DNA from 2 places in the Sinorhizobium sojae CCBAU 05684 genome. Region 2 is predicted to be linked to the other one. Evidence: riboswitches for the same ligand, from Rfam matches in the RefSeq annotation. Region 2 holds a riboswitch; the other holds the start of a gene.
What was found. Region 2 has a riboswitch for thiamine pyrophosphate ahead of thiD (bifunctional hydroxymethylpyrimidine kinase/phosphomethylpyrimidine kinase). Riboswitches for the same ligand answer to the same signal wherever they lie in the genome.
Positions count from the first base shown of each region.

Region 1: it holds a riboswitch for thiamine pyrophosphate, as region 2 does, so the genes downstream of both, thiB (thiamine ABC transporter substrate binding subunit) here and thiD (bifunctional hydroxymethylpyrimidine kinase/phosphomethylpyrimidine kinase) in region 2, are expected to answer to the same signal.

Region 1 is NZ_CP023067.1:3,180,964-3,188,676, forward strand. Features, by position in the region: gene SJ05684_RS15520 (argininosuccinate synthase) at 1-1,015, shown strand, start outside; gene SJ05684_RS15525 (multidrug effflux MFS transporter) at 1,080-2,318, opposite strand; gene SJ05684_RS15530 (MarR family winged helix-turn-helix transcriptional regulator) at 2,315-2,794, opposite strand; gene SJ05684_RS15535 (ABC-F family ATP-binding cassette domain-containing protein) at 2,921-4,747, opposite strand; gene SJ05684_RS15540 (thiamine diphosphokinase) at 4,752-5,402, opposite strand; TPP riboswitch at 5,867-5,981, shown strand; gene thiB (thiamine ABC transporter substrate binding subunit) at 6,029-7,057, shown strand; gene thiP (thiamine/thiamine pyrophosphate ABC transporter permease ThiP) at 7,082-7,713, shown strand, end outside.
Region 2 is NZ_CP023068.1:733,062-740,774, forward strand. Features, by position in the region: gene SJ05684_RS21040 (heavy metal translocating P-type ATPase) at 1-1,083, opposite strand, end outside; gene SJ05684_RS21045 (serine hydrolase domain-containing protein) at 1,258-2,259, shown strand; gene SJ05684_RS21050 (peroxiredoxin) at 2,369-3,028, opposite strand; TPP riboswitch at 3,213-3,315, shown strand; gene thiD (bifunctional hydroxymethylpyrimidine kinase/phosphomethylpyrimidine kinase) at 3,379-4,197, shown strand; gene SJ05684_RS21060 (hypothetical protein) at 4,400-4,618, shown strand; gene SJ05684_RS21065 (polysaccharide biosynthesis tyrosine autokinase) at 4,811-7,180, opposite strand; gene SJ05684_RS21070 (UTP--glucose-1-phosphate uridylyltransferase) at 7,232-7,713, opposite strand, start outside.

The sequences.
Region 1 (7,713 bases), on a different replicon from region 2:
CCGCGAGGAGTTCGTGAAGGACTTCGTCTTCCCGATGTTCCGCGCCAATGCGGTCTATGAAGGCGTCTACCTGCTCGGCACCTCGATCGCCCGTCCGCTGATCTCCAAGCACCTGATCGACATCGCCAGGAAGACCGGCGCCGACGCGATCGCCCATGGCGCCACCGGCAAGGGCAACGACCAGGTCCGCTTCGAACTCTCGGCTTACGCGCTGAACCCCGACATCAAGATCATCGCTCCCTGGCGCGACTGGTCGTTCAAGAGCCGCACGGACCTGCTGGAATTCGCCGAGAAGCACCAGATCCCGGTCGCCAAAGACAAGAAAGGCGAAGCCCCCTTCTCCGTCGACGCCAACCTGCTGCACTCCTCCTCGGAAGGCAAGGTTCTGGAGGACCCGGCCCAGGAAGCGCCGGAATATGTGCATATGCGCACGATTTCGCCGGAAGCCGCCCCTGATCAGCCGACAGTCATCAAGATCGGCTTCGAGCGTGGCGACGCGGTCTCGATCGACGGCGTTCGCCTGTCGCCGGCAACGCTTCTCGCCAAGCTCAACGAATATGGCCGCGACAACGGCATCGGCCGTATCGACCTCGTCGAAAACCGCTTCGTCGGCATGAAGTCCCGCGGCGTTTACGAGACGCCCGGCGGCACGATCCTGCTTGCCGCCCACCGCGCGATCGAGAGCATCACGCTCGACCGCGGCGCCGCGCATCTCAAAGACGAGCTGATGCCGCGCTATGCGGAACTCATCTATTACGGCTTCTGGTTCTCGCCGGAGCGCGAGATGCTGCAGGCGGCGATCGACAGGAGCCAGGAGCATGTGGAAGGCGAAGTGACGCTGAAGCTCTACAAGGGCAACGTCATGGTCATCGGCCGCGAGAGCGACAAGTCGCTCTATTCCGACAAGCTGGTCACCTTCGAGGACGACCAGGGCGCCTACGACCAGAAGGACGCCGCCGGTTTCATCAAGCTGAACGCGCTGCGTCTGCGCACGCTCGCCGCACGCAACCGTTAAGACCGGCACGAATTGGGAAGAGAGCCGCGGCGGAGCAGACCGCCGCGGCTTTTTGATTTGGCACCTATTCCGCCGCGTCCTGCAGAGGCTCTTCGGGATGCGCCGGCGTTGCCAGAGGCCTCAGCCGAACGCTCCTGCGGTACCAGAAATAGCTGGCTATGGAGATCAGCCCGAAGCCCGGAATGATCGTTCCGAGCGCCAGCACCGGCGCGTCGACGAGAGCGGCGAGTGCCCCGCCGACGAGACCCGCCCCCATCTGGATGAAGCCCATCATCGCCGATGCAGTGCCGGCTATATGTGGGAAGGGCGCCATCGCCGCCGTCATCATATAGGGCATGACATAGGCGATCCCGAAGGCGTAGAAGCCGATCGGCACCATCACCGAGAGAAAGCTCGGATTAAGCGCGTGCATGCTGAATGCCAGAACAAGGCTCGCCGCACCGATGAAGAAGAGCCCCGCCGGCACCAGCGCCTGCGGCGTGAAGCGCCGCATCAGGAGCCGCACGGTGACGGTGCCCGAAAAGAAGAGTCCCGACTGCATCAGCATGCCGACGCCGAATTCGGTCGGCGTCAGGCCCACTTCGCCGATCAGCACGAAGGGCAGCATCGTCGCCCAGGCATAGAGGGCGCCGACCGCGCCGCCGATCACCAGCGTCGAGGACAGGAAGCGGTCGTCCCTCGACAGCTCGCCATAGGCCCGGAGAATCGGCCGGAGATGCCCCTTGCTGCGATCCGGTGTCGCCGTCTCGGCCATGAAGAACTGCACGGTGAAGCAGGCCATCAGCGCGAAACCAACCATCAGGAAGAAAATCGACTGCCAGCCGAAAAGGCCGAGCGCGATGCCGCCGAGCGTCGGCGAGACGGCGGGCCCGAGCGCGAGCATCATGCCGATCATGTTCATGATGCGCGCGGCCGTCGTGCCGGTGAACTGGTCGCGAACGATGGCGCGCGCCACCGTCATGCCGACCGATGCGCCGATTCCCTGGACCAGCCGGCCTGCAAGCAGCACCGCGACGGAAGGAGCAAAAGCCGCCATCACGCTGCCGGCGAGATAGATCGCCATGAAGATCAAGGTCGCCCGGCGCCGGCCGATGACGTCGGAAAGCGTGCCGGAAACCAGCTGGGCGAAGGCGAAGCCGCCGAAATAAAGCGATAGCGTCATCTTGATCGCCGCTTCGCTCGAGGCAAAGGCGCGCACCAGCTCCGGCATGGCCGGCGTGTAGAGCGCCATGGAAACGGGGCCCAGCGCCACGAGGAAGGCGCCGATGATGCTCGTGCGCCGCTCGCTCATCCGGAGCGTCATTCGGCCGCCCCCTTCTCCCTGCGGGCAAGGCAGGGATCGAGCCGGCGGAGATTGGCGCGCAGGATCTTCAGATTGGCGCGCAATAGCTCCCGCCCTTCGTCGCCGAGGCCCTCCGTATAGGCGTTCATCATCTCGTGCAGGCCTCCGGTCAATTCGGAAAGCAGCGGATCGGCGCTGTCGGTAACGACGACATTCTTGGCGCGCCGGTCCGCCGGGTCCGGCACGCGCGCGACGAACCCCATCGCTTCGAGGCGATCGAGATAGGCCGAGAGCGTCATCGGCTCGATTCCCATGCGGGTGGCGATTTCCGCTTGCTTGATGCCCTCGGTCGCCGCGACCTGGATCAAGGCCCGCGCCTCGCCCGGCGTGATGCCGAGCTCCATCGCATTGACCTTGCGGTCGAAGGCGCCGCGCAATAGCCGGGAGACATCGGTGAGCAGCATCCCGATCGCGTCGGAATCGAATTTTGTCGGCATAAGATCGCTCTCAATGAATTTAATAAGGTTTGCTTATCATATCCATTGAAGGCGCTCAATGCAGGATGGAAATACGCCGGGTAAACCCCTCCCCAATCCCTGCCCACAAGAGGAAGGGGCTTGACCTCAGCCCCCGAGTTCCTCGCGCAACATCTCGAGCTCGAGCCACTCTTCTTCCATGCGCGTGAGCCCCGCTTTCAGTTTCTCGAGCTCGGCGGCGAGCCTGGCAAAACCGTCTGGATCGCGGGAGAAGAGGTTGGGATCCTGCATCTTCTCTTCCCGCTTAGCGATCTCCGCTTCGGCCTTGGCGATCTCCTTCGGCAGATTCTCAAGCGCAAATTTCTGCTTGTAGGAAAGCTTGCCCTTCGCCTTCTGTGGCTCAGCGGTTTCGGCAGGCGCGTCGCCCGCCTTCGCCTTCTCGGCCTTCTCGGCCCGGCGCCTCTCATCGATGGCGCCCCGTCGCTGCGCCATCATGTCGGTATAGCCGCCGGCATATTCGATCCACCGGCCGTCGGGCGCCTCCGGATTGGCCGGCGCGATGGTGGAGGTCACCGTCCGGTCGAGGAAGTCGCGATCGTGGCTGACGAGGATCACCGTGCCGGCAAAGCCGGCGACGATCTCCTGCAACAGGTCGAGCGTCTCGATGTCGAGGTCGTTCGTCGGCTCGTCGAGGATCAGCAGGTTTATGGAGCGCGCCAGCATCCGGGCGAGCATCAGCCGCGCCCGCTCGCCCCCGGAAAGTTCGCGGATCGGTGTGCGCGCCTGCTCCGGCTGGAACAGGAACTCCTTCATATAGCCGGTGACGTGGCGTTGCTCGCCATTGACCAGCATCGTCTCGCCGCGTCCGTCGGTCAAGTAATGCGCCAGCGTATCGTCGAGCTTCAGTTCCTCGCGTTTCTGGTCGAGCGTGGCGATCTCGAGATTGGTGCCGAGCCTGACGCTTCCCGAATCCGGTTCGAGCTGGCCTGTCAAAAGCTTGAGCAGCGTCGTCTTGCCGGCGCCGTTCGGTCCGACGAGGCCGATCCGGTCGCCGCGGTGGACGCGGATCGAGAAGGGCGCGACGATGGTGCGATCGCCATAGGCCTTGGTGATCTTCTCCGCCTCGATGACGAGTTTGCCCGACTCCCTGGCATCGGCAACGCTCGCCTGGATCGTGCCCTGCGGCCCCTTATGGCCGCGATAGCGGGCGCGCATGTCCTGTAGCTCTCCGAGCCGGCGCATATTGCGTTTGCGCCGAGCGGTGACGCCATAGCGCAGCCAGTGCTCTTCCCGTTCGATCGCCTTGCCGAGCTTGTGCTGCTCCAGTTCCTCCGCCTCCAGCACCTCGTCGCGCCAGCCTTCGAAATGGGCAAAGCCGCGATCGAGCCGGCGCGACTGGCCGCGGTCGAGCCAGACGGTCGCCGTCGAGACCTTTTCGAGGAAACGCCGGTCGTGGGAAATCAGCACCAGCGCCGAACGGCTGCGCACGAGCTCGTCTTCCAGCCATTCGATCGTCGGCAGGTCGAGATGGTTAGTCGGCTCGTCAAGAAGCAGAATGTCCGGTTCCGGCGCCATGACGCGCGCCAGCGCGGCGCGGCGCGCCTCACCGCCGGAAAGCCGTCTTGGATCTTCCTCCCCCGTCAATCCAAGATGCTGCAACAGATAGCTGACGCGATAGGGATCGTCGCCCGGGCCAAGCCCGGCCTCAGCATAGGCCTGCACGCTATCGAAGCCCTCGAAGTCCGGTGCCTGGTGCAGGTAACGGACCGTCGCCGAGGGATGGCGGAAGACCTCGCCGGATTGCGGCTCGGCGAGACCGGCCGCGATCTTCATCAGCGTCGACTTGCCGGAACCATTGCGGCCGACGAGGCAGATGCGGTCGCCGGGCTCCACCTGCAGACCGGCGCCGGCGAGAAGCGGCGTACCGCCGAAAGTGAGGAAGATATCGTCGAGTTTCAGGATTGGGGGCGCCAAGGCGTCAGGCTCCGGAAAGGTCATAAGGCCGGGCAAGTACGACCGCCCGGCCGGATTTCAGGGAAAAGCGAACGGGGCCTTCCGCCACATTGGAAATCGTCCGAGACGATCCGAAGGGAAGATGGAAACCGTCGAGGGGATAACGCGCGTTCTCGATGGTGAGGCCGGACAGCTCGGTGAAGCCGAGGATCGAGAACAGGCTGCCCTTGGGCAGATCGATCTCGCGCGAGCCCGGCCTCAGCGGATAGGCCTCTTCCTCGCCGGAGGTCATGAAGACCGCCAGCCCCTGTTCCGCGAGCGCGGCAAGCCGCAACAGATGCAGGAAGGCATGGTCGCTGCGGGTGCCGCCGAGCGCACCGGCAAAGATCAGCGATGTCGCGCCGCGCGAAAGCGCCGCCTCGACGGCGATTTCGCCATCGGTGGCGTTCTTCTCCGCCGGGTATTTTTCGCGCTGCACCTCGGCGAATTCCAGGAAGAGCGACTCGTCCGTCGAATCGAAGTCGCCCACCCAGAGATCCGGCACGACGCCAAGCGTTCTCGCATGGCGCATGCCGCCGTCGGCGGCGATAAACCGGCTGCCCGCCAGTTGCGCCGCCAGCCGCTTCGTCAACGTAAGCGGGCCGCCGAGAAGAATGGTGAAGGGTGATTGGCTCATGGCAGAAGCCCATAGCGCAAAGCGGCTCTGAAGGGAAAGGCCCGGCACCGCCGTTTGCGTCCATTTGCTTCGCCAACGTCACTCGCGCGGCTCGGGTTCCGGGCCATTGTCTGGCCCAAGCAGGTCCGCATGGATCCCGGGTGTCCGGCTATTTCCACCGCACCGACGGCGCACGCGTAGAATTCGGTCGGACCGGACCCGTCGATCATCGCGTAGGCATAGCCGCGCGCATCGCCGTCAGGCTTTCAAGAAGCAGCGCCTGGCCTATGCCCCGGCCGCGAGACGGACGAGCATGTCTGGTATCAACCTGTACCCCGCACCTTGTGACCGGCCGTGTTGAACAAAGTTCCCCGAGACGTGTTGAGCTTGTGAGGCTTCCGGCATCCTTCGTGGCGCAGACGGCTTGCGCGGCAAATCCCCCCAAAACTCCGCTTGCCTTGGCTGCCGCCGGAAGCTAAATCTGGACTGCTCTAACGGGGTGCCATCCGCCGGCTTTCGGACGATGGCTGAGAGGCGTCGCGCCAACCCGCGGAACCTGATCCGGATCATACCGGCGGAGGGATTAGAAGCGATCGGACCGACGCCCTTTTCCCGTGCAGCAAGAACAACAGGGAAGAGGTGCCCACATGCCCAGTTCATTCCATAGCAAGATATTCAACCGGCTTGCGATCGCCGCCTTTGTCCTCGCCGCCTCTTCCGCGAACACCCTTGCGGCGGAAAAGACGCTGACGATCTACACCTATGAGAGCTTCGTCAGCGAATGGGGTCCGGGCGCCAAGGTCGCCGAGGCTTTCGAGAAGACCTGCGGCTGCAAGGTCGACTATGTGGGCGTCGCCGATGGCGTCGAATTGCTGACGCGGCTGAAGCTCGAAGGCGAAGCCACGAAGGCCGACATCGTCCTCGGCCTCGACACCAACCTCATCGCGGAGGCCAAGGCCACCGGCTTCTTCGTGCCGCACGGCCTCGAAACCAAGGGGCTCCAGGTGCCCGGCGGCTTTACCGACGACGTATTCATTCCCTATGACTACGGCCACTTCGCCGTGGTCTATGACACGGAAGTGCTGAAGGAGCCGCCGAAGAGCCTGAAGGAACTGGTCGAAGGCGATCCGTCTCAGAAAATCGTCATCGAGGATCCGCGCACCTCGACGCCCGGCCTCGGCCTGCTGCTCTGGATCAAGTCGGTCTATGGCGACGAGGCGGGCGAAGCCTGGGCGAAGCTCAAGGATCGGGTGCTGACGGTCACCCCCGGCTGGTCGGAAGCCTACGGGCTCTTCACCAAGGGCGAGGCGCCGATGGTGCTTTCCTATACCACCTCGCCCGCCTATCACATGGTCGCCGAAGACACCGAACGCTATCAGGCGGCACCGTTCGCCGAGGGCCATTACATCCAGATCGAAGTGGCCGGCATGACGACGAATGCGGAGGATCCGGAACTTGCCCGGCAGTTTCTCGACTTCATGACCGGGCCTGAATTCCAGTCGATCATCCCGACGACCAACTGGATGATGCCGGTCGGCGAAACCAAGGAGCCCCTGCCCGACGCCTTCGGCAGGCTCGTCCAGCCGGAAAAGACCTTTCTGATGTCGCCGCAGGAAGTCGCCGACAACCGCAAGGCCTGGATCGACGAGTGGCTGGCGGCGATGAGCGAGAACTGAGGCTTGTTTGCCAGCGAGAACCGGATGACGATTGCCGCCGGAGGCTTGAGCCTCGGCGGCATTCTGCTTTTCGTCGGCCTTGCCGCGGCGGCTCTGCTCGCACGAGGCGACGCCGGTGGCGGCGGCGACCTTTTCGACGCCTATGTCTGGCGCGTCACCCGGTTCACATTGCTGCAGGCAAGCCTCTCGACCGGACTGTCGATCCTTTTTGCCATACCCGTTGCCCGCGCGCTTGCCCGCCAGGCCACCTTTCCCGGCCGCATCTGGCTGCTGCGTCTGATGGCGCTGCCGCTCGGGCTGCCCGCCCTCGTCGCCGCGCTCGGCCTGATCGAGGTCTGGGGCCGTCAAGGTCTTCTCAACAGGGCCCTGACGACCACCGGCATCGTCGAACCGATCAGCATCTACGGCCTTTTTGGCATCCTGCTGGCGCATGTCTTCTTCAACATGCCGCTGGCCGTGCGGCTGATGCTCGCCGGCCTCGAGCGCATACCGGGCGAATACTGGCGCACGTCCGCCAATCTCGGCATGGGTTCGCTCGCGATCTTCCGCTTCATTGAGTGGCCGGCGATCCGCGGACTGCTGCCGGGCATTGCCGGCCTTATATTTATGCTCTGCGCCACCAGCTTCACGCTCGTGCTGACGCTTGGCGGCGGCCC
Region 2 (7,713 bases):
GGCAATGACATGGTGAGAGCCCTGGTCCAGCGACGCTGCAAGGCGCAGCACCTCCATCGCATCGAGGTCGCTGCGGCACCGGGCATCGATGAGCGCCGCCCGGCCGTCGGTAATCGTGCCCGTCTTGTCCAGGAGCACCGTTTTCGTGTTGGCAAGCATCTCCAGGGCACCACCGCCCTTCACGAGCACGCCTTTGCCGGCGCAGCGCGATACGCCCGCGATGATCGCCACAGGAACGGCAAGGATCAATGGGCAGGGCGTGGCGACAACGAGGACGGCGAGCGCCCGGACCGCTTCCCCCGATATTGCCCAGGCCCCGCCGGCAAGCAGCAGCGTGATGGCCAGAAAAACGAGCGCGTAGCGATCCGCGAGGCGCGCCATCGGTGCCTTGGCGACCCTTGCCGCCTCGACCAGTCGCGCAATCCCGGCATAGGTGCTCTCGGCTGCCGAGCGGGATGCAGTCATTTGGAAGGCGTCGCCGGCATTCACCGTGCCGCTCAGGACCGGTTCACCGGACCGCCGGCGGACTGGCAGAGCCTCTCCAGTCAGCGCCGACTCGTCGATGACGGCGACATTGCCGCCCTCCACATTTCCGTCCACCGCCACCACTTCTCCCGCACGCACCAGGATGCGGTTGCCGGCTGTCAGCTCGCCGACCGGTACCTCCTCCCATTGCCCTTCCGCATAGCGCATGGCGGTGCGCGGCGCCCGATCGAGCAGCGCCGTCAGTTCGCGCCGCGCCCGCCGCTGCGCAAAGTCCTCCAATGCTTGCCCGCCCGTGAACATTAGCGCGACGATGCTACCGGTCAGGTATTCTCCAAGGAGAAGCGCGCCGGCCATCGCAAGTGCGGCGATGATGTCGAGGCCGAATTCCCTCTTCCCGAGGCTGATCGCGATGTCGGCGATCAGACTCGCCAGCACAACTGCCGTGCCCGCAGCCCAAGCGGCTGCGCTGATATCGGGCCGGTCGGCGAGCCAGGCGGTGCCGCCCGTCAGCAGGGCCAAAGTGATCAGCGCAAGGAGAAGGCGCTTGCCCAATCCCTCTCCCTGCGAAATCAGCTTGGAAAAACGATTCAGCCTCAAGTCTTCTCCTTTGCAGGGCAAGGATAAGCAAGCCGGCTCCCGGCGCCTTGACCCCGCGCAAGCGCTGTCTGAAACGACGCGGCAGTGCCCTTGCGTCGCACAACTCCAGTCAAATCGTCGTGAACCTTGCGCCCGCTACATGACTTCGCAACGCTTTGGCTCTAGGTCCTAGCAATGATCAGGTACGTGGCCATCATTCTATCGCTCCTGGCCTGTCTTTCGCCAGCGATCGCGCAGCAGACCGTGCCGGATCTGCTGAAGAGCCTCGCAGACCGAGACGATCTCAAGTCGCTGAAGACGGTCATCGTTGCTCAGGAGGGCGAAGTGGTCGCGGAAGAGGGCTACCGTGGCCATCGACCATCGCAACCGACCAATATCAAGTCGGCGTCGAAATCGATCGTCTCGGCGCTCGTCGGCATCGCGATCGACAAAGGTCTTCTCACGGGACCCGAGCAGAAGATCGCACCGATCCTCAAGTCCGACCTGCCTTCCCCCGCGGACCCGCGCATCAGCGACATCACGATCGGCAACCTGTTGTCGATGCAGGCGGGATTGGGTCGTCTGTCCGGCCCGAACTACGGTCGCTGGGTCTCAAGCCGCAATTGGGTTCGTTTCGCGCTTGCGCGGCCCTTCGACGCCGAGCCGGGAGGGCGCATGCTCTATTCGACCGCGTCGACGCACCTCCTGTCGGCGATCCTCACGAAGGTCGGCGGCAAGTCGACCCTGACCCTTGCGCGCGAATGGCTGGGTCCGGTCGACGGGTTTCGCATCGATGCCTGGTCGCGCGATCCGCAGGGGATCTATCTCGGCGGAAACGAGATGGCCATGACCGCCCGTTCTCTGCTTGCCTTCGGCGAGCTATACCGCAATCGCGGCCGGACAGCTGATGGGCGCCAGATCATTCCGGACGAGTGGATCGATCTCTCCTGGCAGGAGCACACGAATTCGCGCTTTTCCGGCGATGCCTATGGCTACGGCTGGTTCAACCGGCAGATCGGCGGCGAAGACGTGCATTTCGCCTGGGGCTACGGCGGCCAGATGCTTTATATCGTGCCGGCCTTAAAGCTGACCGTGGTGATGACCTCTGAACAGGATGGCCCTTCCGCCCGTACCGGCTACCGGGATGCGCTGCACGGCGTCCTCGCGAATATCATCGATACACTGAAGGCCGACTGATGAAATCCTCCGCCCTCGTGAACCGCAGGAACGCACGACACTGCAGGAAAAAGACCGCCACGAAACGCGTGGTTTCGTGGCGACCGATGATGCCGGTGCCCGCTCCCGGCTATGCAGTCGGCTGCTTGGTCTTCCTGAGATAGGGAAGAACGGTCTCGAAGGAGCCGAAGCGCTGGACGGCATCCTCATTGGACACGGCAGCCGTGATGATGACATCCTCGCCCTGTTTCCAGTTGGCAGGCGTTGCCACCTGATGCTTGGTGGTGAGCTGGATCGAATCGATCGCCCGCAGGATCTCATCGAAATTGCGGCCGGTGGTCATCGGATAGCTCAACATCAGTTTGATCTTCTTGTCGGGACCAATGACGTAGACCGAACGCACGGTCGCATTGTCGGCCGGCGTGCGGCCCTCGGAGGTGTCTCCGGCGTCAGCGGGCAGCATGTCGTAAAGCTTGGCGACCTTGAGTTCACGGTCGCCGATCAGCGGATATTCGACGTCAAAGCCCGTCGCGAGCTTGATGTCGCTCTTCCACTTGGCATGGCTCTCGACCGGATCGACGGAGATGCCGATGATCTTGACCCCGCGTTTGCGGAATTCGCTTTCGACTCCCGCCATGGCGCCGAGTTCGGTGGTGCATACGGGCGTAAAATTCTTCGGGTGGGAGAAGAGGACCGCCCATCCGTCGCCGATCCATTCGTGGAAATTGATCGTGCCGTGCGTTGTCTCGGCTGTGAAATCGGGGGCAGTGTCGTTGATGCGCAGGGCCATGATGTGCTCCTTTCCTGTCGGAGGAATTGCGCAAGGATAGCGCAAACAGCAGAGTTTTCGAGCGCGAAACGCGTCGTCGCACTCAACAATGAGAGAGATCGTCCATCTACGCGTCAGTCAGCGGGTATGCCAGGAGCCGCGCCGCATCGCGTTGACACCCCCACGCCACTGACGCATAGAATACCGCCATTCCGAGGGGTGCGCCGGGCGGCGCTGAGACGGTGGTGAGCCGGACCCTTGAACCTGATCCGGGTCATGCCGGCGTAGGAACGGAATGGGTCGCCCGCCGGCAAGCCAGCCCACTTCTTCGTCCGCCCGGATCTCCGTGATGTCAGTCGGGGGATCGATCGATGACGCCTCTTTGCCCCAATGCACCGGTGGCGCTTACCATAGCCGGATCGGATTCGGGCGGCGGCGCCGGCATTCAGGCCGATCTGAAGACCTTCTCGGCGCTCGGGGTTTATGGGGCAAGCGTCGTTACGGCCGTCACCGCCCAGAACACAATGGGGGTTGCCGCGGTGGAGGACGTCTCGGCCGGCATGGTCGCGGCGCAGATGGAGGCGGTCTTTTCGGACCTCGACGTGAAGGCGGTGAAGATCGGCATGGTGTCGCGCCGGGAGACGATTGCCGTCATCGCCGATGGTCTGCGCCGCTTCAAAAGGCTTGCGGTCGTCGATCCGGTCATGATTGCGACGTCCGGCGACCGTCTGTTGCAATCGGATGCGATTGCCGTTCTCATCGATGAACTGCTGCCTTTGGCACTCGTCGCAACTCCCAACCTGCCTGAAGCGGCACTTCTGACAGGGCGTCCCATCGCCGAGAACGAAGCGGAGATGGCGCGCCAGGCCGAAGCGCTCATGAAGACCGGGGCCCGTTCCGTGCTGGTCAAAGGTGGACACCTGGCGGGTGGCGAGGCCACGGACTTTTTCTTCGACGGCCAAAAGCTGCTGCGTCTCCCGGCGGCGCGCATTGAGACGCATAACGATCATGGTACCGGCTGCACGCTTTCGGCCGCGATCGCCGCAGGCCTGGCATCGGGACAACCGCTCGCCGAAGCGGTCCGCGCAGCCAAGCACTATCTGCATGGCGCGATTTCCGCCGCCCATGGCCTGAAGATAGGGCATGGGCGGGGACCCGTGCATCATTTCCATCACTGGTGGAACTCTTGACGCTGGCATTTGCCCAAAAATCGAAGCCGATTTTCGGAATGCTCATGCGCAGATTCAAAGAGATACGGCGACCTTTGCGTGTGTGAAAAGACGCGCGGCGCTGTAATTGGAGGAATTGGCGGCCCCATGCCCTGCTATTGCCACGGTTGAGCTGGAAAAGGCTATCCTCTATGGTTAACGAAAGACAGCGGGGTCTGGCGATATGCACTTTCTTGCTCGTCGACTGGAGGCTTTCAATCGTGACGAACTGCCGGACTGGCGGCAGTCGCCCAGCCTATTGCGGCATGCGCTTCTATTCGTGCCCCGGCTTATCGAGTATTGCCTGTTTTACCTTGTGGCGTTCGGCGCCCTGGTGGCGGCGATCGTCTTCATGGTTGCGGCCTGGATCGTCGGCCTCGACCGCAAATCCAACCAATTGTGATCACGTGGTGCCCGCCGACCTGAGATCCCGCACGGCAAAGTCCGGGCCTGGACCTGTGTCGGCTGCGTGAGCACCCGGAGGCAAATCTGACTCAATCGCTTGAAGCGAAGAGAGGCGGCGATGTCGCCGCCATTATGCATCCTGCTTCCCTCGGAACAGACTTGAAGCCAAGGCTGCAGAAGGATGCCTGATTCAGGCGGCCGTGTAGCGCACCTCGGGTACATCCTGTTCGATATAGTATTTTCCGTAACGATGCCGGTATTTCTCTGCACCGTCGAAGTCGCTGTACTTCTGCAGTTCCTTCATATCGGTCTTATTGAGAATGACGCCGAGAACCTTGGCATCGATCTGCGGCTCGGAATTGAGGAGATCGCGCACGAGCCGGGTCGGTGTGCTGCCCCATTCGACGACGAAGAGAACGCCGTCGGCGAGCGGCGCGAAGGCCTTTGCGTCGACGACAGGGGCGAGTGCTGCGAGGTCGACCACGACATAGTCGAAGGAGTTGCGGGCGTTCTCGATCAGTCCGGCCATGGCTGGCGATGCCAGCAACTCATTACTCTGATGCCGCTTCTCATACGATTTGCCGCCGCCTGCGGGCAGGATTGCGAGTTTGGAGCGCTGATCCACTTTGATACCTGCGGGCCAAGTGGCCTCTCCAGTCAGCACCTCGACCAGCCCGCTGCGCGGCGGAGGCGTGATCAACTCGGCCAGGCCGGGTTTGCGGATATCGGCGTCGATCAGCAAGGTTCTCTTGCCGCTGGCCGCGAGAAGCGCTGCGAAATTTGCCGCGACGACCGATTTGCCCTCGTCAGGCAACGCGGAAGCGATTGCGATCACACGGCTCTCGTTTCCTGGCAACATATGGTCGCAGGCGAGCTTCGCATTCCGGAAGGTTTCGGCGAATGCCGAGCGCGGCGCGTCGACGACGAGGCGCGAGAGGCGTTGGAACGGCACCGAGGCCGCTTCGGAATCATGCGGATATCGGTCGGACCCGAAGCGGGCCCGCACGAGTTCCGCGGTCTTTTTGGGCCGGGATCCGACCAGGGGCAGGTAGCCGAGCGATCGGTGGCCGAGGGCCGAGCGTATGTCGCCTTCCAGGCGGAACGTCCGTTCGCGGAATTCGAGAAACGCCGCATAGGCGCCGCCGACCAGAAGCCCGAGTACGGCCGAAAGCGCAAGTGTCATCGTCTTCTTCGGGCTAGAGGGCGCAACCGGAACACCGGCTTCGGAAATGACGCGTGCTTTGGCGATCGGGAAGGAGCGCTGCTGCGCCGCCTGCTCGTAGCGCCCAAGGTAGGATTCATAAAGCGACCTCAGCGCCGCAGCCTTCTGTTCCAGGGCACGCAATTGCACCAGGGATTGGCTGGCGTCGGAATTCTTGCCGGCAATACCTTCGATGCTCTCGCGCAGCGATGCCTCGCGCGAGCGGGCGACTTCATATTCGTTCCGATAGCTGGCTGTCAGCTGCTGCAGTTCCTGGTATATTTGCCGGGCGATGTCCTCGCGCTCCCCGCGCAGGGAGACGGCCTGGGGATGGTCCTCCCCGAAATTCTCCGAGACTTCGCGTTCGCGCTTGCCAATGGTGAGGTACCGGGTGCGGAGCTCCCTTATCACGGAATTGTCGCCCTCCTTGGAGGAGACAGTGGCGTTCTTGACCGCGCCCTCCGGTCCCTGGTCGACTATCGATTTGTACTGATTATAGCGTGCTGAGGCGCTCGCCGAGTCCGCCTGTGCGACGATAAGCTGGCTGTTGAGATCCGCGAGCTGTTGCTCGGACATCAGCTCGCCACGGGCAGCCGTCAGCCCCTTTTCGCTGCGGAAACGTTCGACCTCGAGGGCCGCCGCCTGCGAACGCTGTCTCAGATCCTCGAGCCGCTCCTGCAGCCAGACCGAGGCCCGCTCCGTCGCTTCGAAATTGGCGTTCAACTGATCCGTGAGATAGGCGTCCGCATAGGCCCTGGTCACCGTCGCCGCCAGCCGTGGATCGCTGGAGCGATAAGCAAGGGCCACCACCGAGCTTCGTGACACGCGCTCGACATTCAGACCCTGCTGGAGGAGGGCGGCCGCCTTCAGCCGACGTCCGTTGCGCGCTGCTTCTTCCGATATAGCCGGTTCGCTCGAAAAGACCTGGGTTGCCGATTTCACCCATCCCTTGATGATTGCGACGAGCGAGCGCGGGGGATTGAGGATCGTTTCGTTCTCCGAAAGCTTCAGTGCGTCCACTACGCGTAGCGCCAGTTCGCCGGATTTCAGGATTTCGACGGCGCTCGCTATCTGATTGTCGAGCAACTGGCTGTTCGTGGGCGTTCTCTCCTCCTCAGCATATTTCGACAGGTTGTCGTCCAGGAGGATGCTCGTCATCGAAGTGTAGAGCGGAGTCGTAAACAGGAGATAGGCAACCCCGAGGACGACGAAAAGCACCACGAAGGCGGCCACCAACCGCGCCCGGCGAACGACGGCGGCAAAAAGCCGATCGAGATCGATAAAGCCCTCGGGCTGATCGTCGCGGGGTATGATGCTCAATGGGACACTTCTCTGTTTCATCGGGGCCGCTCTGTTCATATTCTTCTCCGGTCCTCATCCGGTGGCCGTGACCGGCCACCGAAACGTTCCTTATGCCGCGCGGGTGCGGCTTTCGTGAGACAAGACGATTTCGCGAACAGATTGGAACACGATATCTCCGATATCCGCCCGGGCAAGAGCAAAGGCGACGTTGGCTTCGATGAAGCCGTGCTTGGAACCGCAATCAAAGGTGCGGCCATCATAGGGATGGGCGTGGAAGGCTTGCTCGGCCGAAAGCTTGAGCATGCCATCCGTCAACTGGATCTCGTTGCCGGCGCCGCGCGGCTGGTGCGCGAGGATAGAGAAGATCTCCGGCTGCAGGATGTAGCGACCGTTGAGATAGTAGTTGGAGGGAGCCTTGCCGGGCGCCGGCTTCTCGACCATTTCGGTCACGGCGAAACCGTGCCGCACAGCGTCACCCTTGCCGACGATGCCGTATTTCGAGGCATCCTCGGGCGTGCATTGCTCCACGCCGACGACATTGCCGCCGACTTCGCGGTACAGATCCATGAGCCCGGCCATGCAACCGCGCT